Linked DNA regions of Hydrogenispora ethanolica. The protein of the gene in region 2 interacts with the protein of the main gene of each other region in a pairwise test. Links are inferred from orthologs where the notes say so. Each region holds a gene or a part of one and is shown on either strand. Other genes may lie near its edges.

Region 1 (9,958 bases), on a different replicon or contig from region 2:
TTCGCCCGCTCCTCCAGTATTGACCGGATGTGCCGTAGGGCCTCATCTTTGTAAATGCCGAACTCCTCCGCTACCTTCTGGCGCCACTCCTGAATTTTATCTTCCCGGTCGGTATCGCGGAGGTTCTCGAATTCAACCGCGAGTTCTTCAAGTAAAGCGATTTTCTGGTCGTCTAAATAGGCCATCTTTCAATCCTCCATCACAATTTTCTTTCGTCCAATCCTTTTGATGTACTCCGTCAACCGTTCGAACGAGAGCCCGCAAACCTTCCGATCCAATGCCCGCTGGACCAACTTCAAGGCCACCGCCATGTCACGGTGAATCTTTGGGTTTTGTTCGGTCTTTATCCCGTCCTCTAGCCGGGCGATAAATGCGGCCATGATGAACATCTCTTCGGTTTCCTTCGCATTCAAGTATGGACGGGGTTTATCACCGCATTTATGACGGGCTGGGCAATCATTACATGAGATTTGGCAGGCCATTGTTTATCTCCAACTAACTGGCTTCATAGTCTGTAAATAGAGAATTTTGGTCTGGGTCTTCTCTTGGCATTTCATAAATCCACCAGTCCATTACATCCTGGGCGGTTTTCCACCGTGCATTAGGAAGACCTCTCCTTTCCCTCTCCTTTAGCATCCGCTCAAATGTCAGAAGATAGTTTTGATAATATTTGGGCCATCGTTTAAATTCATCTTGACGATGAGAAAATGGAGCCATTTGGCATCCAATACATCCTAATCTCTTAAATCCTTGGTCATATAACTGGCAATGGTCAATTTTTCTGCCGTTTAAATATTCCCAAACATCTGAATCAGTCCAATCAACGATAGGGTTCAAAATTCTTTTGCCACGAGTGACACATGTTTCAATCACACGCCGAACCTCATCGTTATCGCTATTAAGGAAAATCTTTTTATCCTTGGTTTTATTACCAAATATTTCAACTACACCACGATTATTTTTTCTCTTAACTGATTCAGCCCACCGCACACCTGTTATAACAAACCTTCCCTCTCCTCCGCCTTCTTTGAGTACCTGACAACAATATCTCGCGATGCGAGTAGGAGGAATTTTACGATCAACAATCAATTTCCACATGGTCGTTGGCGGTCTATCGACGACTACTTTCGGGTAATTTTGTTTTATAAACCTCACCAATTCCGGCGGATCGACCGTCGTTAGATGATAATGAGCGTCAAATTTAACGCCGGCCTCTTTGCAAAGGTGGTAAACTGTCTGCGAGTCCTTGCCGCCTGAAAATGCCACATAGTATCCTTCCGGCGGCTCAAACTGGCGGATCCGGTCAATTGCTATCTGCACCTTATCAATTGGACCAAACAGAGTATCATACTTAAGCATCTCACGCCGCCTTCTCTCGGCCCTTTACAGCTACCCTAGCCATGACCACATCATAGATGGACGCACCCCAGAATTTTTTCTTAAACCGCTCATAGAGATCAGTGCAGTTGCATTTCTCGATTTCCTTGCCGCATTTGGTGCAATAGAGATTTAACATTTAGCTCGCCTCCGTTTCAAATAAATGGCCTTGATTCTCCTCGCCAACTCGGTATTCAAATTCTTCATATCGAACGTGTTCCAGCCACCGCAGCTTATTGTAATAGTTCATCATCCGCATAAGCTCTAATTCGGTCCACCCTGGCGCAACATAGGCATTCTTTTTCTTGGCGTCCAACGGCTGAAACCGCATTGCATTTGGCCTAATTCCCCAGGAGCGGACCAATTCCAATCGGTAACGTGCATCGGCCGGGGAGTCATTGAAACCAATGAGTACATAGATTCCGATGTTCTTGGTTGTTCGCTTTCGGCAAAGGTCAATTGCTGCTTTGACCTTTGATTCGAAAGATACATGATCGAAGGCGAACCGTACTTTGCAATGAAGATTTCCAAGCAAATCAGCCAGCTCCGGCTTAAACCTCCCACATTCCAAGCCTTGGTTAAAGTCAACCAGCGTGAACACCTTAAGCCTTTCAACCACTCGTTCTTGGTGTTTTCGACTGGCGGCGGTGAAGTTGTTGTCGCATATAATCGGCGCCGGCCGAAAGTCAGGAATCTCTTTGAATTCTGGTTCGAGTTTAGGGACCGCGCAAAATCCGCATCCATTAGGGCAGCCGCGAGTAGTAAAAGTTGCACTTGGATTGTGAAAGAGTAATGGCTCAAATCCGGGACACTTTTGGTTCGGTTGCATGCTTCCGGGCCCGCCGATTAACACTGGCCCTTTATGCAGTTCCGCCATTTTCTCGGCCTCGTCCATCAACCAGGTAAATGGGACTGAGATATAAAGCGTTTTACCACATTCCCAACTCGCAATTCCTTTACGCCATTGATACATGATCACGCCACCTTGTTATTGATACACATTTCCGGTACATTGACTCTGACAATTGCCTTTACAAGTTTCGGCGGTACCGCGTTCCCACATCTGGCTACCTGCGCGGCTTTGGAATACTTCTTCCCATCCGCATCCCGATCTATGATGTAATCATCGGGGAAACTCTGAGCTGCGAACAATTCTCGCGGTTCCAGCATCCTCATCCCTATATCAACAATTTGGTAATCCTGGCCTTCGACCGTGACGAGTCCGATTCGATCTTTAGTTGTTACAGTATGAAGCGGTTCTTCAATTGGTTGGCCGGTCGCTGTACTATAATATTTGAGTAAAAAAGCGCGGACCTCTCCGATATGTAACCCGCCGGCCGTTACCGTCGGCACCGGTTCGGTCACAGATGATCCAGTATTGGTCCCGTACATTTTGATTAAATGGCTTGTTACGACGGCATTATGATCAACGGTGGTCACCGTTGGCAATGGTTCAATCATATCCGCTCCCGGTCCGTCATAATTTCCACCGTAATGCTTGGCAAGGAATGCTGATACAAGAGCCCGATGATTCTCAGTTACAATCGTTCGTACCGGTTCATCCACCGGAGCGGGCTTCGCCATATACTCCGGACCTCCGGCACCAACAACAAACGGTGTTACAAGTGCGTGTTTAATTCCTCCGGCGACGACGGTACCTAATGGTTTATCCAACCCTGGAACACGCGGTTCCTGCCCCTCTCTTTCCCCATACCCGGTTTGTATGAGAGTCGGGCTTACAATCCCCCATCCGTTTTTTGCCGTCACCGTTTGCAGTGGTTCGTTGATTTCCTGCCCACGGAAATCCTCGCCGGTATGATTGACTTTGATAATGAATGGCCGTGGATTCTCAATGACGAACTTCTGAATCCCCCGGGCGATCCGTTTCATGGTGTTCTCGGCAAGGGGCTTTTTTCGGTCAAAAATGCTTGGACATGGCATCGACCAATCGATGATCTCGGCTGCCGTTTTCCATGGCTTCAACTTGCCACTCTTGACCGCTGGGCTATTCGGGTCGCCGTGGGTTTGCTTCGGCCAAACGATAAGACCACCATCGCGCTTGGCAATCAAGAAAAACCTTTTACGAATGGTCGGTGCGCCATAGTCACATGCGCGAAGCTCTTTCCAGTCGACCATGTATCCTAGCCCTTTTTCGAGCTTTTCCTTGTCAAAATACTTTCCGAGGCTTTCCTCAATTTCTTTCCAAGCAGGATGATCTTTATCTTTCAACCCCGTGCTCAAAACTGCTATAAAGGCTTGGAATGTCTCTCCCTTTCTGTCTTCAATGGGATGGCCATTCTCGTCAAGAGGTCCCCAGGTTTTGAACTCTTCAACGTTTTCAAGCATTATGACTCTGGGTGATGCTGCAATTGCCCATTTAATGACTACCCACGCCAAACCTCGTATGTTTTTGTCCCGCGGTTTTCCGCCCTTGGCCTTACTGAAATGCTTACAATCCGGACTAAACCAGGCCAGACCCACCGGTCGACCGGCCGCCGCCTCCACAGGGTCAACATCCCAAACTGATTCGCAGTAGTGTTTGGTCGTGGGATGGTTTGCTTTATGCATGGCGATCGCCGCCGGGTCGTGATTGATTGCAATATCAACGGATCGACCAATGGCCATTTCTATGCCAGTGCTGGCGCCGCCCCCGCCGGCGAAATTATCTACGATGATTTCGTTCATGGCTTCCTCCTTGTGTCCCTAAAAAGGTAAATCATTGAGATCTACCCCGACAGGCTCATCGTGATTCGAACCCGCCTACCCATTCCCGGCCGCCGCGGAATCATCCCGGCCCCTGTCCAAAAACTGGACCTGACTGGCCACGACCTCGGCCACTCGCCTTTTCTGCCCATCCTGCGTTTCATAGCTCCGAATCTGCAGCCGGCCTTCGACCCCCACGAGTCGCCCTTTTTTGACGTAATTGGCAACGTTCTCGGCAAGCTTGTTCCATGCAATAATTCGGATGAAATCCGTCTCTCGCTCTCCTTGCTGGTTCGGTACCGGCCGATCTACGGCCAAGTCAAAATTCGATACGGCAACGCCATTCGGCGTATAACGGAGCTCAGGGTCCCGGGTCAAGCGTCCAATCAAGGCAATATGGTTCAATTCAACACGCCTCCTTCAAGTCAGGTCTTGCTATGGATGTAAACCTTTGCACCGCTTTGAAATAGATCAGTTTCGCTGCCCCAATCCCACCGTCCAGTCTGTTCTTTCTCATGATCACAAAAGTTTCGGACGGATCCGGCGCTCCTTCTTCCGGATTGTTGTAATAATCTTCCCGATAAAGAAACATCACGGCATCTGCGTCCTGCTCGATATTTCCAGAGTCACGCAGATCGGCCAATGTTGGTATTTTATCGTCCCTAGTTTCAACTCCCCGGTTTAATTGAGCCAAAATCAAAACCGGTAAATTCAGCTCTTTCGACATGGTTTTGATAATCTTCGATATCTCGCCTATCTTTTCGTTGGTGTTCCCCTTATTCGATTCCGGAGCAATGAGCCCCATATAGTCAATGACGATCAATCCAAGATCGGGATTGAGTGATTTAAAACGACGCGCCTTGATGAGTATTTGGCTGGCCTTTACCCCGCTCGTATCGTCGATGAAGATCCCGGCTTCCTGCAATGAATTTAATCCCCTGGCCAATTGCTTCCATTGCTCTTCCTGGATTTCTCCGGCATTATTAAATAGCTTTGAATTCAAGCCGGATTCCATGGCTAAGAATTTTCGGATGAGCTGTTCCTTAGTCATTTCCAGGCTAAAAATGAGGGCCTTATTCCCGGCCAACGCCACATTACGGGCGATATTCATAGCGAAAGTGGTCTTGCCCATGCTGGGCCGGGCCGCTAGAACAATCATTCCAACCTGCAATCCGCCGCCGATCCGGTCCAAATCCGGGTATCCGGTAGGAACCCCAGTAATACCATTTTTACCTTTGCTTTCGCCGATTTTGTCGTAAACCTCGAACAATCGATCCGATACCCGCTCAATGGAATCTTTCTTCCCCTGGTTAAGGATCCGCATGTCCGAAAGCATGGATTTGGAGATGATCTCCGTTGGGTCTTCTTCGTTTACCAGCTGCTTAATAGTCTCTTGGCATTCGGCAATTTTAAGCCGGGCCAGGCTTTTGCTTTTAATAATCCCCGCGTAAATGGGGATGTTTGATAGTGTCGGTGTAGCATTCGCCAACTGCAGCAGATACTGTCGGCCGCCTATTTTGCCAAGCCGGTTCCCAAATGCTTCTGAGACCGAGATAATGTCGATAGGGATATTTTGCGTCGATAATCGCTGAATGACCTCCCAGATCATCCGATGGGTTTCCCGGTAAAAATCGGCCTCGGTGATAATCAGACTGGCTTCATCGACTGCCTTTTGCCCTAAGAGCAAGCAACTTCCCAATAGTGACTGTTCGGCCTCGATGTTCTGGGGTGGTATGTAACTCATATCGCCTGACCTTCCTTCACAAGATTTTCAAGGGTTTTCTTCGTCCTATCGCTCGGTTCGGACTTGTTTTGTGGTAATCCGGTCTTTCGCATCACTTTTTCAACGACCCAGCTGAGGATCGCCCGATAATCGCTCTCATACTTGCGCTTCTTCGGGTAAGCCCCTTTGTAGTTGTCCAGCTCCTCGATTAAAAGCTTTACGATCGGTTCTCCGTAACGCATGGTCAACTTTTTGTGTTCGCCCTCGGTAAGCCAAACATAATCCGCATACTGGACTTTTTGGTCTATTGCTTTTTCAGCTGTTTCCGGATCTCGATCTTTTCGATCTTTACGATCTTTCGATCTTTCGTTTAACGTAGCCGAACAGGTTTGTACTTGACCGGAAACATCTGAATTCATCTGAATGCAACTGTTTTCAAATGAAAGAATGTTACTTCCTTCGTCATCAGGTGCGGGATATTTACTTTTCAATGCCCGAATGGTTTGATGGGCTTCCCAATTGACGAATTGAAGATATTTCTTGCTGTGATTTTCGTAAATAACGATTAATCCGACTTCGACCAACTTTTTCAGCCATGTCTCAATATCGGGGATACTGATTTGATCCACCTTTAATGGGAAACATTTCGCCCTGACAATCTCGGATCTCGCTTCCATTCGCCCGTAATCTTCGCAGTTGACGATGAGGCGGGTAAATAGCCTTTCTTCCTCGGCCGACAATTGGTCAATGGTGTCACTGGTGCAAATGCTTTCTTTAATCGTTCGATTTGGCATGTCCCCATCCCCGCTTTTTTTTACTGGTTTATGCACTTCGCCGTATTGTTCAAAGCCATCTGTTTCATCAACTCCATGGTTTCCGTGACACACTTATATGGGTCAGCTACAATTTCGGACCCGGTAAACCGGATCACTTCATAGCCGGAAGCCTTCAACCTTCGTTCGCGGCGCCGATCGTACCGGGCTTGTGCTTTGGTCCGCTCATGAAAATCATGACCATCGCACTCGACGATAAGCCTAACAAATTGTCCCGAAATCTGCACGGAGATTAAAAAATCAACTCGATATGTCGTGCTGTTTAGGTGAATTTCATATTGAGGTTCGATTAAAACCATGGCGGAATCTCCAAAGCCTTGCTCGCGTTCCCCGTATAGGAAATACAAAGCAAACAGTTTTTCAATTGGTGATTCGCATTTTTGAAGTTTAGCTTTATAAATCAGCATGTCTCGAAAGAATAGTCCAAGCATATGTTGCTGAATTTCCGGGTCAAAAGTATTAAGCATATCCGTGAATTCCAATTCAACCACTCCTTTCTCAAGATGCTTTAGCCTTTTCCTTAATCTGTCTGACTAAATTCCGTAGTTCCCATTCCGGCCAATAGTGGTTTTCGCCTAATCCTTCTCGGATGAGTTCATGGACCCGCTCAGTATGGCGTTCGAAATTGCTTTTCGCCATCTCGTATTCATCTTTATTTCGCAAGGCGTCCCCCAGGCGTTGCCCAAGGGCTTTGTAAAAACTCTTTGTCTGATTGTACCGTTCCAATTTATAGAGCCGTTCTCGGGCAAGGCCGGAATGGTTTATCCGTTGCCTGGCAAAGATGAGACTTAACAAGGTTGTATAGGGTATTTCTATGTTGCGGGGTTTCGCCGCTTTTAGAGTTGACCATCCGGTTTCGCCCCGAACAATGAGTCCGGCCTCTGGGGGAACCTCTTGTTTCTCAACCATACCGGCTGGGACCGCAAAGTAGAATCTATGGCAATGATCGAGATAGCCGCGCCATTTTCCACTGCGAACGTCGCTCTGAAAATCGGCCCGGGAGATTTTTACCTCATAAATGGATACACAAAACCGGGTATATGAGGGTTTAACCTCTAGAACATCCGCCCGTTGGGTGTTGAACTCCATGGTCACGCTGCCCAGTGGGATGTCTAGAAAGTTGGTTTGCTTGACATTTCCTAAGTCTTCGGCGAGTTCGTTGTGCTTCCAGCTTTTCATTTCTCATATCCCCACTTTTTCACATCGATAAAGCACTTACAATCCGGATTAACACAGGCAAAGACCGGCTTTCCCCTTGGGCTGATTTCGACCTGTTTCATCTCGTGTTGACAGGCTGGGCAGACCATCGTCGTCACCTCCGCTAAAGTTTCATCGGCATCACGACGTTGAAATAGTCATCGTTCCCAGCTTTCAGCAGCGCCGGACGCAATGGATCGCTATAGCTCATCTCAATCTCCTTGGCATCGACGGCTTTCGCAAACTCCAGCAGAAACTTGGTATTGAACCCGCTTACGTAATCCTGTCCAGACTTTTGGACCTCCACTTCTTCCCGGAACTCTCCGCGATCGGATTCCCGGGAGGATATGAACATCCGATCCGCGGTGATTTCGAACTTCGCCGAATCCGATATCAGGCTGGTCCGCTCCAGGGAACGAATGAACTCCCGGCGTTCCATCATCACTTTGCCGGAGGACTCTTTCGGAATCACCTGGCGGTATTTGGGATACTGAGCATTCACCAGTTGGCAGCTAACCGTGAGTCCTTCAGCCATGACGAAAAACTGGTTTGAATCCACCGAGAGCGCGATTTGTCCCCGGATGATCCCCATGAGTTCCTTTAGGGACTTTGCGGACAATAAAAAGGTCAATTCCGGGCCGCCTGATATCGGAACCTCCCGGACGGCCAGCCGGTTAACATCGGTTGCAACGATGGTCAATTTGTCGGCCGTGGTTTCAAACAGGGCCGAGCTGATGAACGGGCGGGGATCGTCGGCGACGGTGGCAAATATGGTTTGTTTGATCGCTGTTTTCAATTCGTCGGCGTTCACGAAGAATTGAGCCCCGCTCGGTTCTTTGAGTTGAATAAATTGGTCGGCCGGGATAACCGGCAGATTAAATTTGGATTTCCCGCTTTTGATCATGGCGCCGGAATCAGTAGTCGCGATCTCCACTTTCCCGGCCGGAAGTTTCCGGACAATATCGGTCAGGATTTTTCCGGAAACCAGAATGCTTCCGGAATCGAGGACTTCAATTTGGGGAACTGACATTTTGATCGCTAACTCCATATTCGTGGCCGAACAAGTGACTTCGGAGCCGGTAGCATCAATCAGGATGCTCTCCAAGATCGGATAGGTCCGGCCCGATGCGGCCCGGGAAACAATGGATAGGACTTCGCTTAGCTCGCCTTGGTTGCAAATCAGTTTCATCGGAATTCCTCCTCACGCTACTTTCTTTTGTTCAGCCATAATCCGGGCGTATTCTTCATGGCGCCATTTGTCTTTGGGGTCGGCAATCAGGAGGGTTGTATACTTATCCTCATCTTGAAAACATTCAAAAATACTGCCGCAACCGTAACATTCAATGGGGCCGTCCGCATTTGCACGATCGGGCCATGCCAGCTCCCCGCAGCATGGGCAGACGATATAATCCTGGTTTTCTGTTTCGATCTTCTCTTCAAACGCGCTCGGATCGTATTGGCAATCAGTTGATTCCGGCGCTTTTTCAAACAGCCAATTGCACCGATCAAACTTTTGGCATTTTTCGCAGGATGGCTCCCACGGTAGAGAGATTGACTGAGTAGGCAACTTCATCAACCAGCTTTCTTTTTGCTCAAAATTACATCAATCATGAATCGTAATCCCATGGCTGTAACCTGGGTTGCTTCTTCAAGCATCTTGTCATAGTCCCGGGTTCTTTCGTTCTTCTTAACCTCATCCCATAGCTCGTCCAACTCTTCGCGGAGGACCGCGTAACCTTCGTGTGCTGAATGAAATGGAGGATTCTTGGATATTGCGTTCAGATACTCTGAAGCGACTTGGTCCAAGGCTTCCGTTAGCGCCTTTGACAATTCTTTGTCTTCAGCCAATCCGGCGATTACCATTCCGGCATTCGGGTTGATGGCGTAAACCTCATATTCTTCACTATTCTTGTAAAATTGCCGAGTAATCTTTTTCAATAAACCAACCTCCTTAGGCGCTCTCTTTCAGCTCGAGCTTTTCTTGATCGCTGAACCAGTCTTTCAGCCCGGCTTCGATCCCGTCAATAGCTTCATGCATTTGCTGGAATCGAGTGTAAAAATGGGTCATGCTTTGCCGGGCTTCAATCTCACTTGTGGGAAGAAAGAATCCCGAATAGGGCCACCC
Region 2 (10,365 bases):
AAGCGGCGGCCCCGGCCGATTATCGCCCGCAAACCAGTTTTGAGCAGAAGATAAAGAAAAGTTCCGATGGACTCTCCGTTCAATTGGTGTTGAACCCGGATATCCTTGCCGAGTTGGGCAAAAGAAAATTCCCCGGTCAAATTTTGTTGGGCTTTGCTGCTGAAACTCAAAATCTCCGCGAAAACGCCTTAACAAAATTGACCCGGAAAAACCTGGACATCATTGTCGGCAATCTGGTGAACATTCCGGGCCTGGGCATGGGAGCCGTCAATAACCGGATCACTATCTATACCAAGCATGAAACGGTTGAGCTGCCGGAGCAGCCCAAGACGGTATTGGCAGACCAGATCCTGGATTATCTCGTCTCCTATCGTTCAAAAGCCGGCTCGCATCCAAGCCCATGATCGCAAAAATTTTGATCGCGACTCAAGCCCAGCAACTGGACCGTTTGTTCGATTATGAGGTCCCCGAAAGCATGGCTCCGATTGTGAAAGTTGGGGCTCGGGTTTTGGTTCCCTTTCAAAACCGTTTAAATATGGGTTACGTCTGGCAGTTGGTTGAAGAGCCGGAATGCGCTCACGTCAAAACAATCCATGAACTGCTCGATAAAACGCCATTGATAAACGCAGTCCAATATCGCTTAATCAATCAATTGGCGGAGTATTACTTCTGTAGCCGGGTCGATGTGATCAAATGCTGCCTGCCGCCGGGGATTAACTTTCGCAAAAAACGCTATTACCGGGTTCAACCGGAGCTTCTTCCTCGCTTGGAGCAACAATTGGCGACGCTTTTCCCGGTTCCGGCGGTCACAGAAACGCTACAATTATTGGCGGCCGGCGCCAAAGCGAATTGGACCGCTGAGGGTTGGCAGAAAAAACTCAGTCACTTGCCGAAAGTCTGGGATTACTTGCTGGCGCAGCATATTCTGTTGCCAACCAGTGAGCTTACGGAGCCCAAAGTCGCTCCCAAAAAAATCCGACTGCTGCAACTGGCTCCTGGGGCTTGTTTCGAAGGGGAAAGTGCTCCCGCTAAGCGGATTCAAACTAGTCTTACATTGCATCCCCCGGGCCTGACCCGTAGCCAGCTTTGCGCTGCGGCCGAAGTCAGTTCTTCCGTGCTGGACCGGCTTTGCCGGGAAGCAAAATTAACCGCTTGCGAAACCACTCAGGAGCGGATTCCGGTGGGATTGACGGAAACCGCCGCTGCCCGGCAGATTACTCTGACCGAGCAGCAACAGCGAGCGCTGGAAGTAATTCTTGATCCCGGTTCCCAACGGTGTCTCTTATTACATGGCATTACCGGCAGTGGCAAAACCGAAGTGTATTTCGAGGCGGCCCTGGACCGGATCCGTGAAGGGTTTCAGGTCTTGTATCTGGTGCCGGAGATATCCTTGACGCCACAGACTCTGGAACGGGCCAAACGTTGCTTTGGTAAAGAAGTCGCTTTACTCCACAGCAATATGTCCGACGGCGAACGCTACGATCAATGGTTCAAGATTCGGAATGGAACGGCCCGTTTCGTACTGGGCGCTAGATCCGCGGTTTTTGCTCCTTTTACCAACTTGGGCTTGATTATTGTGGATGAGGAACATGAGTCCTCCTATAAGCAGGAAGACACTCCGCGCTATCATACTCGCTGGGTGGTTGAGAAATTGGCGGAAATGACCGGCGCGAAAGCCGTTTTTGGAAGCGCGACTCCGGCGGTGGAAGCTTTTTATCTGGCCCAGACTGGACGGTATGGCTACCTCCATTTGGAACAGCGCTACAACCAGCGGCATTTGCCCGAAGTCACCATGGTTGATATGCGGGAGGAACTTCGCTCCGGCAATAAAAATATTCTGAGCCGGCTTTTACGGGAGTCGATTCAAAAAACGCTTGACCGTAAAGAACAAGTCATTTTATTATTGAACCGTCGTGGGTATGCTACTTTTGTATTGTGCCGGGATTGCGGCCAGGCGCTGCGTTGCCCGTCCTGCGACGTTTCTTTGACCTACCATCAGAACGAACGGTTTCTCCGTTGCCATTACTGTGATTACCGGATGGCGATTCCCGAAACCTGTCCCCATTGTCAAAGCAGCCGCATCCGTTATTTCGGAAACGGCACGCAAAAGTTAGAGGAAGAACTGGGCCTTTGTTTTCCGGAGGCAGGCATTATCCGAATGGATGTGGATTCAACATCCCGGAAAGGGGCTCACTATGAAATCTATCACAAGCTGACGGATGGCTCGGTCGATATTTTGCTGGGCACTCAGATGATCGCCAAAGGTTTCGACCTGCCCCGGGTGACGCTGGTGGGTGTCATTTCCGCCGATTCGACGTTGAATATTCCGGATTTTCGAGCGGCGGAGCGTACTTTTCAATTATTGACCCAAGTAGCGGGAAGGGCGGGCCGGGGAAGCCAGCCCGGCCACGTTATTTTTCAATCTTATAATCAGGAACATTATTCGTTGCAGAATGCCCGCAGTCATAATTATCTTGGATTTTATGAACGCGAGATTGCCTGCCGCCAGGAATTGCGCTTTCCACCCTTTGCGGAGTTAGTCAAAATCGGGTTTACGGGGCTCCGTTCCGAGACTGTCAGTGCCGCCGCGGCTGAGTTTTACCGCTTGCTCCAGGGACAGCTGCAACAGCGAGTGCCGGAGGCGGCCGCTTTGAATGCAGTTGAACTGCTGGGACCGGCGCCGGCGCTGATACCCAAAATTCAAGACAACTATCGCTGGCAGATTTTGGTGAAGAGCGCTGAACCGTCGCTGCTGGAGCGGATTGTCAAAAAAGCCTGGGATGATTTTGCGGGCCGGAAATCTCCGGAGGTACGGATTTATCGCGACCGGAATCCTTATTCCATCATATAATAGAGACTGAGGTGTTAATATTTGGCCATTTTAAAGATTTTAACCGAGGGCGATCCCATTCTGCGGCAAAAAGCCAAACCGGTGCAGAAAATCACCAAAAAGCTTCGGGAACTCGTCAAAGACATGCTGGAGACGATGCACCATGCCAACGGGGTAGGATTGGCTGCGCCGCAAGTGGGCGTCTCCGAACGGATTGTCGTGATTGACGTGGGCGAAGGTTCGATTGTGCTCATTAATCCGGAGATCACCCATACGGAAGGCGAAATCAAAGATGTCGAGGGCTGCCTTTCCATTCCCGGCCGGAATGAATATATTACCCGCGCCGCCAAGGCGACGGTGTCCGCCATCAACCTGGACGGAAAGCCGATTCAACTGGAAGGAAGCGAACTATTGGCCCGGGCTTTTCAACATGAGATTGATCACCTGGACGGGATCCTGTTCATTGATTACCTTCAAGAGGAGAAAAAATAAGTGATGCGCGTTTTATTCATGGGAACTCCGGCCTTCGCCGCCGCCAGTCTCGAAGCGCTACTCCACTCCGGCTCTTTTGACATTGCCGGAGTGGTAACCCAACCCGATCGACCGAAGGGTAGAGGGATGACTTTACAACCGTCGGAAGTGAAGCTGGTCTCGATTCAAGCCGGTTTGCCGCTTTGGCAGCCTTCGCGAGTGGCGGATGCCGAGTTTATGGAGACTTTTGAGCAAATAAACCCCGATGTAGTGGTAGTCGTGGCTTTCGGCCAAAAAATACCGGACGCCATTTTGTTTGGACCGAGATTTGGCTGCATTAATGTACATGGTTCATTGTTGCCGAAATACCGTGGAGCCGCTCCGATTCAATGGAGCATTCTCAACGGCGATGCCAGTACCGGCATTACTACGATGTATATGGATCAGGGTTGGGATACGGGGGACATTATCTATCAAGAAACGTTAGCAATCGCTCCCGACGAAAATTTCACCAGCCTCTATCAAAGAATGGCAAGATTAGGCGGAGAGCTGTTGGTGAAGACCTTGCAGGATGTCTCGGCCGGCATTGCGCCCCGCATTCCTCAAGACAGTACTTTGGCCACTTTAGCGCCGAAAATAAAATCCGATTTGGAAAAGATCGATTGGACATGCCCGGGCAAATCCATCTATAATGGAATCCGGGTATTCGCACCGTCTCCCGGAGCGGAAACCTTTTTGAATCAGGAACGTTTAAAAATTATAGCGGCGGTTCCTCAAGAGTTTCATGCGGCGAGTGAACCAGTGAAACCTGGGGAAATTCTGCAGATCTCGAAGGAAGGAATTGTGGTTGCCACAGGCGATACAACCTCATTGTGTCTAACCAAGGTCCAACCGCTCGGGAAGAAAGTAATGTCTGCCAACGATTTCGCCAACGGCCGACGGCTAAAACCAGGAATGATTTTTGGGAAAAAAGATTACATTATAGCTTAGGAGGGAAGGGAAATGCCGTTTTTTTACGATCCGACTTTTCTTTTGTTAATCCCCGCTGTCATTTTTACATTCTATGCCCAATTTAAGGTGCAATCCACCTTCAACAAATATCTTGATGTGCCGGCGGCTTCGGGGATGACCGGCGCTCAAGTGGCCCGGGAGTTGTTAAATAACAATAATTTGGCGGATATTCCGGTGGAATTGACTCCCGGAACTTTATCCGATCATTATGATCCGCGTTCTAGGGTGCTGCGGCTTTCTCCCGAAGTTTATCACGGGCGTTCATTGGCTTCGCTCGGTGTGGCCGCTCATGAAACCGGCCATGCCTTGCAGCACGCCCGCGCTTATGCGCCCCTCGCCTTGCGGAATAGCATTTTTCCCATTGCCAATTTTGGTTCCAATCTGGGATACATCCTGTTCTTTCTCGGGTTCTTATTCGGAGGGAACACGTTCTTAATCGATTTGGGCATTATCCTGTTTAGTTTCTTTGTATTCTTTACCCTGGTGACTTTGCCGGTGGAGTTCAACGCCAGTAACCGCGGCCTGGCGATGCTGGCGGACGGAGGCTTTTTGATGCGCGGCGACGAGGTGGGCGGCGCCAAAAAAGTACTCAGTGCCGCGGCCATGACGTATCTCGCGGCAGCTTCCATGGCGGTTTTACAACTTTTACGAATGCTTTTCCTTAGAGGCCGGCGTGATGATTAGTTCCGGACGCCTTTTGGCGCGGATGGTTTTGGACCGGGTAGAACAGAATGAATCCTACGTTAATTTGGCGCTGCATGATATTTTAGCCAGCAATCCCCAGGTCGAACAGAGAGAGCGGGCTTTCTGCACCGAACTGGTATACGGTACCTTGCGCAATCTGCTTCAGATTGATTTCATCCTCGGACGGCTTTTAAGCCGTCCTTTACAATCGTTGAAAGTTCCCGTCAAGGATACGCTTCGTCTGGCCCTCTACCAACTGCTATTTCTTCCGGAAATACCGGAAAGAGCGGTTTGCCACGCCGCTGTGGACCAAATCAAGAATTCCCGCTATTCCGGTTTGGCGGGACTGGTCAACGCGGTTCTCCGTAATTTTCTGAGAAACCGCAAGCAGATCCCTTTCCCCGATCGCGATTCCCAACCGGTGGAGTTTCTGTCCGTTACCTATTCCCACCCGGCATGGCTGGCGGAACGTTGGCTGAAGCGCTACGGATTTGAATTAGCCGAGCGGCTGATGGCCATCGATAATGAGAAACCGCCGTTAACGGTCCGGATCAATCGCCTATGTACGTCGCTCGCCGCTATCCGGCATGAATTGGCCGAAGCAGGAGTGATGTTCACCCAAGGTAACCTATTAGACGAAGCGTTAATCCTCCAATCCCTGCCCATGCCATTGGAAGAACTTCCCGCCTTTCGAAACGGCAAACTCTTTGTGCAGGATGAGAGTTCCATGTTGGTGGCCCATTTGTTGCAGCCGGCGCCCGGCGCGACGGTCGTTGACCTGTGTGCGGCACCCGGGGGGAAAAGTACTCATTTAGCCGAATTGATGAATAATTGCGGCACGATTTACAGTATTGACGACCATCCTCATAAAGTCGGCCTGATTGCCGAAAACGCCGCCCGGTTAGGATTGAAGATTATCGAGCCGCGCTTGGCCGATGCCCGCAGTTTTCAACCGCCCTCTGATGTGCCCGTCGACGCGATTCTGGTCGATGCTCCCTGTTCCGGAACGGGTGTATTGCGGCGCAGGGTGGACGCGCGTTACCGCCGGCAAGCGGAAGATAGCGCCGAATTGGTCCGGATTCAACGGGAAATTCTAGACCATGCGGCGCAATTGTTGAAGTCCGGCGGCCGGATCGTTTATAGCACCTGCACCTTGGAACCGGAGGAAAACCAAGAGCAGATTCGCTGGTTCTGCCAGGCGCATCCGGAATTCCGGCCCGTTCCGTGGCGGGAGTATCTGCCCGCTCAATTGGGGGATCACCTCGAAGACTCCTCGACTCCCTGGGCAAATGTCCTGCCTGCGTCGGGTGGGGGAGACGGTTTCTTTCTCTGCCGCTTACACAAGAGCTAGACCTTCTTTTGGAAATACTTGCAGACTCTTGGAAATGAATTGACAAACAATTCATCCTCCAAGGTCGATCTTGAGCTATCAAAGATGGAACTTGAGTGACTCAAGAATGATCTTGAGTTATCCAAGATCGTTGTTGAGCAACCAAAGATCGTTCTTGGGTCATCCAAGAACGATTGGGGATCACTAAAGATCGATCTGGAGTGACTGAAGAACGATCTTGAGCTATCCAAGATCGTTCTTGAACAATAAAAGATCGTTCTTGAACAATAAAAGATCGATCTTGAGGAGTCAAGATCGATCTTGAACGACAGGAGAGTCGTTTCTTTGATGCATTACCCCAAAATAAAGCGATCCATCAGTCGGAAACCTTCTTCAATGAACAGTCCGGTGACGGCAGCCGATTTTTCCGTAAAGCAAGCCGTTGAATGACCCGGACTCGTTTGGGTGGACTGATAAATGACAAAGGGGACCGGATCGGCGACATGGGTCTTTAAACTGAGCGGCGTGGGATGATCGGGTAACAGCATAATCTTATAATCCGGGGTCAACTCCGGCAGCCGTTCCAAAATCGGACCGAGAATCTCGCCGTCGATTTTTTCAATGGCTTTTACTTTATTTTCGACTTCACCACGGTGCCCGGCCTCATCCGGCGCTTCAACATGAAGATAGACAAAATCCTGTCCTGCGGCAAAAGCGGCCAGCGCCGCCTCGGCTTTGCCTTTATAGTTGGTGTGGACATTCCCGGTGGCTCCGGGTACTTCAATCACGTTTAATCCGGCGCAAATACCCAAGCCCTTCGCCAGATCCACCGCCGAAATTACCGAACCATGCAGCTGATACTTTTCATGAAAACTGGAAATATTCGGTTTGGTGCCTTGGCCCCAGAGCCAAATGGAGGTTGCCGGCCGCAATCCGCGCTGGATTCTCCGGAGATTGACGGGATGGTTTTTGAGGATGTCGGCGCTTTGTACCATGAATTCCAATAATTGCGCGGCGCCGTCGCCTTTCGGCAAGTGGTCATGAATCGGGCGGTCCGAAATGTCATGGGGCGGGGTCAAGCGGGAAGCGGTGGGGCCCCCGTGCCACACCATCAAATGACGGTAGCTGATTCCGGGATAAAAGTGGATCTGATCGTTGCCAAGCTGGGCTCCGATATCCTGAATTAATACAGCGGCCTCCTCAGTGGAAATCTCATCGGAACTGTAGTCAACCATTGTTTTGGCGGAATAATCGGCATCCTCCGACAAGGTCACGAGATTACAGCGGAAGGCCACGTCGGACGGGCTGAGATCGACTCCGATGCTGACCGCCTCCAACGGAGAACGTCCGGTATAATAAATTTGGGGATTATAACCCATTACCGCCAAATTGGCCACATCGCTTCCGGGGGGCATCCCCGTTGGGACGGTCCTCGCCAAACCGACTGTGCCGTGCTTTGCCAAAAAATCCATCTGGGGTTTATGACTAACTTCCAAAGGCGTCTGACCGTTTAATTCGGGAACCGGATAGTCCGCCATGCCATCGCCCAGGATTACTAAATACTTCATGAAATCACCGTCCCGGTATGATAAAATATGAAACTGTAAAAATTATAACATTTCATTAAACCCCGCTCAATAAAGTTATGATTTCATTTTTAATTTTGAAGCGCCAACTTTCAAGAAGTTTCGGAGCGAACCGGTTGAAATGATAATCGCGGTAGAGAGAAGGGTAATCAAATGAAAAGCCAACCCGCATCTTTTTATTTCATGATTTGCCTCATTTGTCTCATTGCCTCCGGAATTTTATTTTTAACTCGATTTCGGGCTCAGGTACCCGTCCGGATTGATTTTGACAAACAGTTTCAGGAGTACCGGTTATCAAAGTAAGCCCGCGAATGCCATAGGGAACATTTTCGGCAAAAAAGTCAAAATAAATAATTTTATTTAAATCCTTGACGATTCTTGATCAAAATAATATACTATTAAATTAGATTCATTCATATCCTCATCAAGAGAGGTGGAGGGACTGGCCCGATGAGACCTCGGCAACCTTCGTGTGAGAGCGAACTGGTGCCAAATCCAGCAGGGAATCCTGGCAGATGAGAGGTTATTCGCTTTTATGCCTCTTTATTGAGGCTTTTTTATTTTATGCAACTTGGAGGTGTCGCCGTGTGAAAAGTTATGCGGAGATTAATGAAAAGATTAAGCAGGGAAAGGCCGTAGTCGTTACGGCTGAAGAGATCATCGATCTGGTTCAGGAGAAGGGTTATCAGAAGGCCGCAGCGGAAATCGATGTTGTGACAACAGCCACATTTGGCCCGATGTGTTCTTCCGGGGCTTTTTTAAATTTTGGCCATTCGGATCCGCCCATTCGCATGAGCAAGGTATCGCTCAATAATGTACCGGCTTATGCGGGAGTCGCCGCGGTCGATGCCTATATCGGCGCCACCGAACTATCGGAGACTCAAGGCTTTCAATATGGCGGTGCTCATGTCATTGAAGACTTAATCAGCGGGAAACAGGTGGAGTTAAAAGCGTTATCCTACGGGACGGACTGCTATCCGCGCAAAGAGATTCATACCTATATTACCTTGCAAGACCTGAATCAAGCTTATTTATTTAATCCGCGGAATGTCTATCAAAACTATGCGGCGGCAGTGAATTCGTCTTCTAAGACCATCTATACCTACATGGGAACTTTGCTGCCGAATTTCGGCAATGTTACTTATTCTACATCCGGCGAACTCAGCCCATTACTAAATGATCCGTACTATCGAACGATTGGAATCGGCACCCGCATCTTTTTAGGCGGAACGGTTGGGTACGTAGCATGGGAAGGAACGCAACACAATCCGCTGCAAAAAAGGGCCGAAAACGGCGTGCCGCTTTCTAGCGCCGGGACATTGGCGTTGATCGGGAACCTGAAAGAGATGAAACGCGATTTTTTACGGGCTGCTCTATTTGATCGTTACGGAGTCACGATGTACGTCGGCGTGGGGATTCCCATACCGATTTTGGATGAGGAAATGTTGCGTTTTACCGCCATTTCCAACCGGGAGATTCAGACGACGATTGTCGACTATAGTGTCCCGGAACGCAGTAAACCCAACTATGGCCTGGTAAGTTATGAACAGTTGCGCTCCGGAAGAGTCACCGTTCAGGGAAAATCAGTGCCTACTGCGCCTTTGTCATCACTTTATCAAGCTCGTCGGATCGCCGCTATCCTGAAAGAGTGGATTACCCTTGGTCAGTTTACATTGACGGAACCCGTTCAAGCTTTGCCGTTAGAAAACAAACTGAATTCATTGGAGATCCACGCCAAGGAGGCTTCCCAACATGCCTAAAACGAGAATCGTTCTTTCATTCCCGCCCAGTTTGACAGAGGTGCCGTTAACCTACCATTTGGTCAAGGAGTTTGATCTGGCAATCAATATCCTAAAAGCGAAGATCACGCCCGGAGAAGAAGGGAAACTGGTCATCGAGCTTTCCAACGGTTCCGAAGCCAATATCCAAGCGGGCATCCAGTATATTATTTCTCAAGGAGTTCACGTCGAGCCGATAGGGAAGGAAATCGTGTGGAATGAAGCCGAGTGTATTCACTGCGGGGCCTGCACGGCAGTGTGCCGTTCCAAGGCGCTCACTATCGCCGCTCCGGACTGGCAGTTATCTTTTGACAAGGAACAGTGCATTGTTTGTGAATCATGCGTAAAGGCTTGCCCCATGCAGATTATTCAGGCGACTTTTTAAGTTTTTAAGATAGTGCCAGTGTTACGGCATTTTCACGTTAAGGAATACTTATAATGGATAAAGATCCGGAGTACTTAAAAAAGACGGACGTTGAAAGGGATTATCGGGCTTACCACGCCGGCGACTTAATTCGTTCCAGAGTGGTTATTGGTGAAAGCGATTTATGGATTTTGAGCGATCAGGCCGTGGAGGAGCGGGTAAAAAAATTACTGTTGGAGTTGCGGCGTCATTTAAAAGAATATATCTATCACCATCCGCTTTTTGCGAAAACGCTCGTTCCCTATCCGCCG

What was found.
Region 1: the proteins of priA (region 2) and EDC14_RS05190 interact in binary tests that used the Escherichia coli proteins (3 or more experiments, as listed by UniProt). The link is inferred for Hydrogenispora ethanolica from one-to-one orthologs.

The regions. Positions count from the first base shown.
Region 1 is NZ_SLUN01000004.1:138,791-148,748, reverse strand. What follows is about bases 2,812-5,529. They hold EDC14_RS05190 (single-stranded DNA-binding protein), read right to left. Parts: upstream 4,486-5,529; coding sequence 4,138-4,485; downstream 2,812-4,137. Other genes in these bases: dnaB (replicative DNA helicase), read right to left, coding at 4,487-5,529; EDC14_RS05195 (DNA cytosine methyltransferase), read right to left, coding at 2,812-4,062. Also shown: EDC14_RS05215 (hypothetical protein), read right to left, coding at 1-185; EDC14_RS05210 (hypothetical protein), read right to left, coding at 189-380; EDC14_RS05205 (phosphoadenosine phosphosulfate reductase family protein), read right to left, coding at 496-1,359; EDC14_RS26635 (hypothetical protein), read right to left, coding at 1,361-1,516; EDC14_RS05200 (radical SAM protein), read right to left, coding at 1,517-2,350; more of EDC14_RS05195, read right to left, coding at 2,353-2,811; more of dnaB, read right to left, coding at 5,530-5,824; EDC14_RS05180 (hypothetical protein), read right to left, coding at 5,821-6,597; EDC14_RS05175 (DUF559 domain-containing protein), read right to left, coding at 6,618-7,118; EDC14_RS05170 (MmcB family DNA repair protein), read right to left, coding at 7,135-7,815; dnaN (DNA polymerase III subunit beta), read right to left, coding at 7,958-9,022; EDC14_RS05160 (hypothetical protein), read right to left, coding at 9,035-9,406; EDC14_RS05155 (hypothetical protein), read right to left, coding at 9,406-9,771; EDC14_RS05150 (helix-turn-helix domain-containing protein), read right to left, coding at 9,785-9,958. UniProt on the Escherichia coli protein: Plays an important role in DNA replication, recombination and repair. Binds to ssDNA and to an array of partner proteins to recruit them to their sites of action during DNA metabolism. Acts as a sliding platform that migrates on DNA via reptation.
Region 2 is NZ_SLUN01000022.1:10,715-21,079, reverse strand. What follows is about bases 1-3,125. They hold priA (primosomal protein N'), read left to right. Parts: upstream 1-400; coding sequence 401-2,851; downstream 2,852-3,125. Other genes in these bases: def (peptide deformylase), read left to right, coding at 2,873-3,125; coaBC (bifunctional phosphopantothenoylcysteine decarboxylase/phosphopantothenate--cysteine ligase CoaBC), read left to right, coding at 1-404. Outside these bases: more of def, read left to right, coding at 3,126-3,322; fmt (methionyl-tRNA formyltransferase), read left to right, coding at 3,326-4,291; EDC14_RS16640 (zinc metallopeptidase), read left to right, coding at 4,304-4,996; 16S rRNA (cytosine(967)-C(5))-methyltransferase RsmB, read left to right, coding at 4,989-6,347; EDC14_RS16630 (cofactor-independent phosphoglycerate mutase), read right to left, coding at 6,680-7,894; EDC14_RS16625 (homocysteine biosynthesis protein), read left to right, coding at 8,500-9,672; EDC14_RS16620 (NIL domain-containing protein), read left to right, coding at 9,665-10,075; EDC14_RS16615 (UPF0280 family protein), read left to right, coding at 10,129-10,365.